2 regions of the Paenibacillus cineris genome follow, and region 2 is predicted to be linked to the other one. Evidence: riboswitches for the same ligand, from Rfam matches in the RefSeq annotation. Region 2 holds a riboswitch; the other holds the start of a gene.
What was found. Region 2 has a riboswitch for cyclic di-AMP ahead of KI379_RS30610 (TrkH family potassium uptake protein). Riboswitches for the same ligand answer to the same signal wherever they lie in the genome.

Region 1 (4,533 bases), on a different contig from region 2:
GCGGCGCGGATTCGGCAGTTGACTCCTTTCACTACCACATCCGGCCTTGCGAGTGAAACGTATGATGTCTCTTTTTACGAACATTTGTTCGAATTCCTGCAGCAGCTTGAGCATCTTCAGCCCGGCGCAAGTCCCGCTAGCCAGCTGCTGCGTGAGCTTGTTATCCCTCAGCAAACGCGCATAACCGATCTGCTGCACCAGATCACAGGGGTTCGTGAACGTCTCGTGCTTGACCCGGCCCCCAATGTGCTCTGCCACGGTGATCTGTGGGGAGGGAATCTGATGGAGACCGCGGACGGCCGGCTTGTCGTCCTGGACTGGGAAGCGGCCATACTTGCGCCAGCGGAGCTGGATATCGTGGGGTATATCGGGGACGGACTGGGTCATTTTCTCAAAGGGTATGAGCAGGAACTAGGTCAACAGATGGAGCTGAACCCGGATTTACTGCGTTATTATGCATACCGCCATCATTTGAGAAACCTGACCCATTGGTGCATGAATATTTTGCAGCGTGACCTGGAGCCAGACCAGGTGGATAACGACCTCGAAATGGTCCGGTATCACTGCTTGAACCGGTTGGATACCGTAGAGGCTTCGCTGAGGAATGCGGCGGATCGAAATATTTAGAAGCCGCTATGAATTGAATAGCGTAAACAAGCGATATGCACAGCTACAGCCAGAAATTAATAGATTGCCGCCAATGTAAGCGTTGACATGAAGTTCTTTTGAATTTTTTCATACGTATCTCAAACCGTTTGCTTCTTTACAGCAGGCATCCGGAAGGAGTAAGATTCAATTCGTAATCGTGAACTTGTGAACCTGAAACGTAGTACTCCTTGATCGCTGAATTCTGAAATCAGGAGCGGGGGAACCAAAGGGAGGAAGCTAAGCCTTCGTCCCAGGGGTGAATCACTTGATGTTCATTTATTGAGTGTAGGGATACTTTCGGTCCCGAATCCGTCAGCTAACCTCGTAAGCGTTATGAAAGAGGGATTTGTCGTGCGCGTAAAGCCACGGGAAGGTCCAGCTTTCCTGCGGCTTTTTTTGTTGTGCCCAAAAAGGGTTGAACACGTGTCTAACGGGTACATCATGAGCATTTCAACTCTAACACTGGCGGTGACAAACATTTTATGGCAGCATTGAAAAGACTTTTGATCGGACGGCCGCTGAAGTCTACCGAATTGGGAGAACAAAAACTGAATAAGAAAAAAGCTTTGGCCATTCTATCCTCCGATGCGCTTTCGTCCGTAGCGTATGGGCCGGAGCAAATTTTGCTGGTTCTGGTTACGGTCAGCACGGCGGCGTTCTGGTATTCGATACCGATCGGAATCGGGGTACTGATTTTGCTGGCTGCACTCATTTTATCCTACCGGCAGATCATCTTCGCTTATCCGCATGGCGGCGGCGCTTACGTCGTCTCCAAACAGAATCTGGGAATCTATCCCGGGCTGGTGGCCGGCGGATCGCTGCTGGTAGATTACATTCTGACTGTTGCGGTCAGCGTTTCGGCGGGCACGGACGCGCTGACTTCGGCGTTTCCGGCGCTGCATGAGCATACGGTGGGGATTGCCGTCACCTTCGTCATTCTCATCACGCTGCTGAATTTGCGGGGCGTCACCGAGTCCGCCTCCATCCTGGCTTATCCGGTGTATCTGTTCGCCTTAGCGCTGTTCATTTTGATCGGCGTCGGTATGTACAACATCGTGACCGGTCACGTTTCACCGCATTTGCATACACCGGTCGGGACGCCGGTGGCGGGAATCAGCCTGTTCCTGCTCTTAAAAGCTTTTGCCTCGGGCAGCTCCGCTCTGACCGGGGTCGAAGCGATCTCGAACGCCATCCCGAACTTCAAGGATCCGGCTCCGAACAATGCGGCCAAAACCTTGATGGCAATGGGGATTCTGCTGGCTGTACTCTTCTCGGGCATCGTATTTCTTGCTTATTATTTGGGTATATCCCCAAATCCCCAGGAGACGGTCGTATCCCAGATTGCCAATCAGACGTTCGGACGGAATTTTATGTACTTTTTCATCCAGGGCACGACGGCACTGATCTTGATCCTGGCGGCCAACACCGGATATTCGGCGTTTCCGCTGCTGGCGGTCAATTTAGCCAAAGACCGGTTTATTCCCCGGATGTTTACTGTCCGCGGTGACCGTTTGGGATATTCGAACGGAATCATCATCCTGGGGCTACTGTCCATCGTGCTGATCGTCGCTTTCCACGGACAGACGGAACATTTGATCCCACTGTACGCGGTAGGGGTATTTATCCCTTTCACGCTCTCGCAAACGGGAATGATCGTCAAATGGATCCGGGAAAAACCGCAGGGTTGGGTGACGAAGCTCGTCATCAATACGATCGGCGCGCTGATCAGCTTTACGGTGTCGGTGATGTTCTTTGCAACCAAGTTTACGCAGATCTGGCCGGTTCTGATCTTTTTGCCGCTGATCGTGTATCTGTTCCACCGGATCAAGAAGCATTATGAGGCGGTTGGCGAGCAGCTGCGGCTGTCGACGTGTGAGCCGGCGGTACCGATTGAAGGCAATGTGATCATTCTCCCCGTCTCGGGCATTACGCATGTCGTGGAGCATTCCCTGAATTATGCGAAGTCGCTGGCGGCGGATCAGATCATTGCGGTATATATTCCGTTTGAACGGGAAGAAGAGAACCGGTTTGAGGAAAAATGGCAAAAATGGCGGCCCGACGTGCGCCTTGTGACGCTGCATTCTCCGTACCGGAGCATCATTCATCCGCTTAGCAAATTTATCGATACGGTGCACCGGAAAGCGAGCGAATCCAACTACCAGGTCACGGTGATCATTCCGCAATTTATTCCAAAGCGGAGCTGGCACAATCTGCTGCACAACCAGACGAGTTTGATGATCCGGACTTATCTTTTATTCCGCAAAGATGTTGTTGTGACAACGGTACCGTATCATTTAAAAAAATAGCGATTCAGATGGTTCAAACCATTCGTAATGAGGCCCCGGCATCTGTGCCGGCGGTCTTTTTTTAGCGTAAAAGCAGCGGATATATAGGAAGGGAAAGAATAATCCCGTGGGAATAATAGCTTGAGCGTAATGGCTTATGAGTAAGGGCTTATTTCCTGCAGAGTAGGGGATCCGTATTTTTACACTCTGTGCAGTGTGTCATAGGATTAACGCAACAAATATTCATCCATTGCGTCTAATCAACGTATATAGAACGGCAACAGGGGTGGAACAGATGAATGGGAAACTAATAACGATATTCGGTGCCGTACTCGGTTCTGTGCTCGTATGGGCAGGAAGCGCGGCTGCGGAAGAACGATTTAGCGATTTGCAGCACTCGAAGTGGGCGGAAGACGGCATCACCTATATGGCCGAACGGGGAACCGTCGCTGGATACGGTAACGGGAAGTTTATGCCCGAAAGGCAAGTCACAAGAGCGCAGGCCGTTACTTTCATGGTGCGGGAGCTTTATCCGCAGGAGCTGCAGCAAGAAGCGGGCGGCGTCATGACCTATACAGATGTGCCTAAGAACCATCCTTTTTATCTTGAAATTGCCATTGCCGCAAAACATGGGCTGGCCAGCGGATTTCCTGACAGCACATTCCATCCAGATGCACCGATGAGCCGTGCCGAAACGGCGGCGTTTCTTACACGGGCCTATTCACTCGTAAAAGGCCAGCAACCCGTAACAATAACGGATACAGCAAAGCATTGGGCGGCAGCGCCTATTCTCATCATGAGCTCCAACGGATTGATCGGCGGATATTCAGATAGCACCTTTCGTCCGGACCGATCTGTGACGCGTGCGGAGTTTGCCGTATTTATGTCACGGGTCATTCGCTTCGAACGTCAAGGGGCCATTCAGGCACAGGATTGGGATAAGCTGATGTCCTATATGACGGTCAGCGAGCAGGTCGGCCAAATGCTTATGCCTGACATCAGGCAATGGAACGGGCAAGTGACGACTACGGTAAATGAAGGAGTCAAACGCAGCATCCATGATCAGGATTTGGGCGGACTTATTCTTTTTGATAAAAATATCGTAGACGCTCGGCAGGTCACCACTCTGACGCATGATCTGCAGATGGAGGCAGGCGACATTCCGCTGTTCCTTGGCATCGACCAGGAAGGCGGCGTCGTTAAACGAATCCCCGGAGGTACGAATCTGCCGGGTCAAATGGCGCTCGGCGCAACCGGAGATACAACGCTCGCCGAAGCGGCCGGACGGCTGACCGGGGAAGAGCTAAAGGCGCTCGGGCTTCAGGTCAATTTTGCGCCGGTGCTCGACATTAACAGCAACCCGGATAATCCGATTATCGGAATGCGGTCGTTTAGCTCGGATCCGGATTTGGTGACACGACTGGGTCTCGCAGAAATCCAAGGACTGCGTCAATCGGGAGTGATCGCGGCGGTCAAGCATTTTCCAGGCCATGGTGATACGGTAGTAGACTCCCACTTGGGAATGCCGGTGCTTTCGCATGATCGGGAGCGGCTCGATGCCGTTGAGCTCAAACCGTTTCGGTCTGCCATCGATAACGGA
Region 2 (4,533 bases):
CCCGAGCCGATTTCGCTGCCGCGCGACAGCCAGGAGTTCTACCTGCTTCAGCGCATCCAGGATGAGGTGCACCGGTTCGCCATCACCTTCCACCGCGAGCAGCGCGGCAAGTCGATGGTGGCATCCAAGCTCGACGCCATCCCGGGCATCGGCGAGAAGCGGCGCAAGCTGCTGCTGAAGCATTTTGGCTCGCTCAAAAAAATAAAAGAGGCCCGGATTGAAGACTTCCGGCCTCTCTCGATCGGCGACAAGCTCGCCGGACAAATTATAGCAGCCCTTCAGGAGGAGGAGTCGTAGCATACGGCTTCTCCTTCTTTTTGCCGTAAAACAGGTAAATGACCCAGGCGACGATAAACGGCATGACGCAGGTGACCACGCCCGCCAAAATGTTCGTCAGATCCCCCATGCTGAACAAGCTGAAGCTCATCAGGATGCTGTCGAACACGACGTGGGCGAACATGACCGCGATGTAGCCGTGACGCAGGAAGATCAAGCTGAACAGGAGACCGATGAACAGGAGCTCAATCGGCCGGGTGTATATCGGGTAGATCGGGTACAGCGTATGGCCGAAGGCCCAAATCAGCGTCGGAATGACGCAGGCGACAAATGTGTTTCTTACGATTTTCTTCAGCATCGGTATGCCGAACAGGCGGTACACGGCTTCCTCGGAGATGCCGGCCATCCAGGCCATGATCGGCAGCATCCACGGATACAGCATGTTATACGGGGACTGCGAGGCGTCCGTCGTGGACCAGCTGTGGATCGTCCGGTCCAGGACGAGATAGATCACCGACTGCGCCCCCATCAGGATAAACGCCCACAAATACCCGGTGAACATGCTGTGGAGCACGTAACGCCCGTATCCAGGCTCTTTGGCGCGGGCCCAGGCGTTGTAACCGGCTTTGCGCCATAGTCCGTCCCCGCCGACCAGGGAGAAATACAGGAGCACCGTCATCGCTATGCTCAGGATCACCTGAACGACCATGGCCGCGATGATCCCGAACTGGGAGAAGCCTTCCGCTTCCAGCACTGGCAGCATGTTATAAGTCGTCAGCAATGAGACAACAAAATAAAACAAGGACAAAAACAGCCCGCGTGCAAAGGAGGTGTACCGCCGCGTCAGTGCACTGTAAATGATGGCGAGAATGCCGAGCACGATCGTAAACAGTCCGTATCCCAGCATAGTCAGCATCGTGGCGCTTTTGGTCTGCTTCTCTACATAAGCCGTATGAGCGGATGGGACCGAAAATCCAGGGAGGAAGGAGTGAAGCTCCCCATCCTCAAAGGCAAACTTGAATTCCAGCTGCGATTCCCCGATGTGCGAGGAGAAGTCGGTATAGATCAATCCGGGCTCATCCTTGCCGCTCGATACTTTCAGGGAGCCGGTGTTATAGCCCAGCTTCTGCAGCCAGGACGAGGCGATTTCCTCTTTATCCTCCAGCGTCATGTTCCCTTCCACAATTCTCAGTTTCTGCTTGCGCATGGTTTCGTTCGATTCAGCCATCGCGGCAGCATACTTGGAGTATGGAGGCGTGATAGAGAACCCGACCACCTTGCCCGTGTTCATATGTACGTCTACATTGACATATCCCTGATCGCTCGACTCGGGCAGCCGGACCCGGAACACGTCATAAGGATACTTCGGTTCGTATTTCTTGTTATATTCGTTAAGAAGCTTCTCTCTGGATAAATAACCGTAAAGGTCCGATTCCGACTGGTACGTGACGAGCGGTTCGGCGGCAATGCCTGTTTGAATATTCAACCGGTCCGAGGCAAACGCTTTGGCGGCTGCTTCCGCCTCCGATTTGCTGATGACCTTGGTCGTTTGCCCCTCTAGCGTCTCCGAGCTCGTCTGCGGAAACACTTGTACAAAAAAGAATAAAATAAGGCCGATGACCCCCAAAATGCCCAGCCATTTATAATTGGCCCTGATTTCCAGCGGCTGGTTTAACCGGTCCATGAAATCCCCCCTTGAATGTGATAAAGATACCATTCCCCCCAATACAGTACGGTAAACATAACATAGAAGATTCGCCCAAAACCAGTATACCCTGAAAATAGTGGTGAAAAAACGATGAAAATCAAGGAAAGCCATCGAAAAGAGAAGATAACCGCAGGCCGTGTCCACCTGCATTGCGAATCAGGCTGTTTTCCATCCAATTCATCAGAAAAAGGCCTTTGTGAAGTCCTACAATAAAGATTATAATTTTGATGCAAATGAATAAGAACGCCGAATTTCCAAGTGAAAACGGGGGAACCAATTTTTTGGGGTGAATTTCGTTGGGACGGTTTAGTCCGCGAATAGGGCAACCTGTGCATGCCCGAATCCGTCAGCTAACCTCGTAGGCGTCGTGCATGCAGGAGCCAAACCGAAAGGCATTGGATTTCCGATGCTTTTTTTCTTTTGACTTTTTTAAAGAGGTGAATGTATTGATTGGGAAATGGAAGTGGTTCCGGCTGGCCCCTCCGCAAGTATTAACGCTCGGTTTTGCGGCCATCATTTTGATCGGAGCCATACTGCTCACCTTGCCGATTTCGAACACGACGGGTAAGCCGCTGAATTTTATGGATGCCTTGTTTACGGCAACCTCGGCGACCTGCGTGACCGGTTTGGTTGTCAAAGATACGGGGCTGTATTTCAGCACGTTCGGTCAAGTCGTCATCATGCTGCTGATCCAGATCGGCGGGCTCGGTTTTATGACGATGGCCACGCTGATCGCTCTGGTGTTCAAGCGCCGGATTTCGCTCCGGGACCGGCTCCTGCTGCAGGAAGCGATGAATCAGAACACGATGGAAGGCATCGTCCGCCTGATTCGGAAAGTGATATTTTTTTCGTTGAGTATCGAAGGCTGCGGAGCGTTGCTGCTCGCCATCCGGTGGTCGTTCGATATGCCTCTTGGAAAAGCGATCTATTTTGGAATATTTCATGGCGTGTCCATGTTCAATAATGCGGGATTTGACCTGTTCGGCCATTTTAACAGCCTGACGGGATTTGTATACGATCCGCTCGTCAATTTTGTCGTGATGTTTCTGATCGTATCCGGCGGCATCGGCTTTATCGTCATGTCCGATCTGGTGGATTACCAGGTACACCGGAAACTGTCGCTCCATACCAAAGTGGTGCTGTCCATGACCGGTGCCCTGATTGTGGTCGGAGCGGTCGTCATCTTTATCTTTGAATTCACGAATCCCAAGACGCTCGGTTCGCTGAATTGGGGCGGCAAAATTCTCGCCTCCCTGTTCCAGTCGGTCACGCCGCGGACGGCAGGGGCGAATACGCTGAACTTGGCAGATATGCGCCAGGCATCGCAATTTTTCACGATTATTCTGATGTTTATCGGCGCGTCGCCGGGCTCTACCGGGGGCGGGATCAAGACCACGACGTTCACCATCCTCGTCGGTGCGGTGATCGCGATGATCCGCGGCCGCGACGATATCGTCCTGTACCGGTACCGTTTGGCGCAGGAGAGGATTTTCAAAGCGTTGACCATTACCTTTCTGGCCTTGTTTCTGGTCGTCGGCGTATCGATGATTCTGTCCACGACAGAAGACAGCAGCTTTTTGATGATCCTGTACGAGACGACTTCGGCTTTCGGCACCGTAGGATTATCGCTCGGGCTGACGCCGCATTTGTCCTTGATCGGGAAAATCCTGATCTGCCTGACGATGTTTGCCGGCCGTCTTGGGCCGCTGACCTTCGCCTACGCGCTTGGTCCGAAGAAGGGCAAGGAGCTGTACCGCCATCCCGAAGGTAAGATCATTATCGGGTAAGGAATTTGGGTGATTCAAAGTTTCAATATTGTTATAAGAACCATATATAGAACCAACATTAAAGGATAAGGAGCATCTGGAAAGAAATGAAAACACAGCAGTTTGTCGTGATCGGTTTAGGGAGGTTCGGCTCAAGCTTGGCCATGGAGCTTATGGATCTGGGTTATGAGGTGCTTGGGGTAGACATCAATGAAGAAGTGGTCAATGATATGAGCGAGCATCTGACCCACGCCGTGGTGGCGGATGCAACCGATGAGGAGGTTCTCAAATCGCTGGGAATCCGCAATTTTGACTGCGGAATCGTGGCGATAGGGGACGATATCCAGATGAGCATCCTGGCCGCAATCCTGCTGAAAGAACTCGGCGTTCAGACCGTAGTGGCGAAGGCCATCTCCATGCTGCACGGCAAAGCCTTGTCCAAGCTGGGCGTGGACCGGGTCATCTTTCCGGAGCGGGACATGGGCATCCGGGTGGCGCACCAGCTCGTGACGCCGAATTTGCTGGATTACATTGAGCTGTCCAAAGATTACAGCATCGTGGAGATGACCGTACCGCAATGCCTGAACGGGAAGACGCTGAGCGAAGTCAATACGAGAGCCCGGTACGGATGCAGCATTGTTGCGCTCCATCGTACCGAGGGAGTCATCGTCGCGCCGACGGCGATGGACCAGCTGCATGCGGGCGACATCATGGTCATCATTGGCTCCAACAGCAATATCGACCGCTTCGAGAGCGAAGCGGTGAACGTCAAGTCATAAATCC

Region 1: another riboswitch for cyclic di-AMP. It lies ahead of KI379_RS13335 (APC family permease); the one in region 2 lies ahead of KI379_RS30610 (TrkH family potassium uptake protein).

Annotation. Positions count from the first base shown of each region.
Region 1 is NZ_BORU01000001.1:2,861,774-2,866,306, forward strand. Features, by position in the region: gene KI379_RS13330 (phosphotransferase enzyme family protein) at 1-627, shown strand, start outside; cyclic di-AMP (ydaO/yuaA leader) riboswitch at 832-995, shown strand; gene KI379_RS13335 (APC family permease) at 1,131-2,954, shown strand; gene KI379_RS13340 (glycoside hydrolase family 3 N-terminal domain-containing protein) at 3,229-4,533, shown strand, end outside.
Region 2 is NZ_BORU01000005.1:291,447-295,979, forward strand. Features, by position in the region: gene uvrC (excinuclease ABC subunit UvrC) at 1-297, shown strand, start outside; gene KI379_RS30605 (CPBP family intramembrane glutamic endopeptidase) at 266-1,960, opposite strand; cyclic di-AMP (ydaO/yuaA leader) riboswitch at 2,219-2,363, shown strand; gene KI379_RS30610 (TrkH family potassium uptake protein) at 2,431-3,771, shown strand; gene KI379_RS30615 (potassium channel family protein) at 3,858-4,529, shown strand.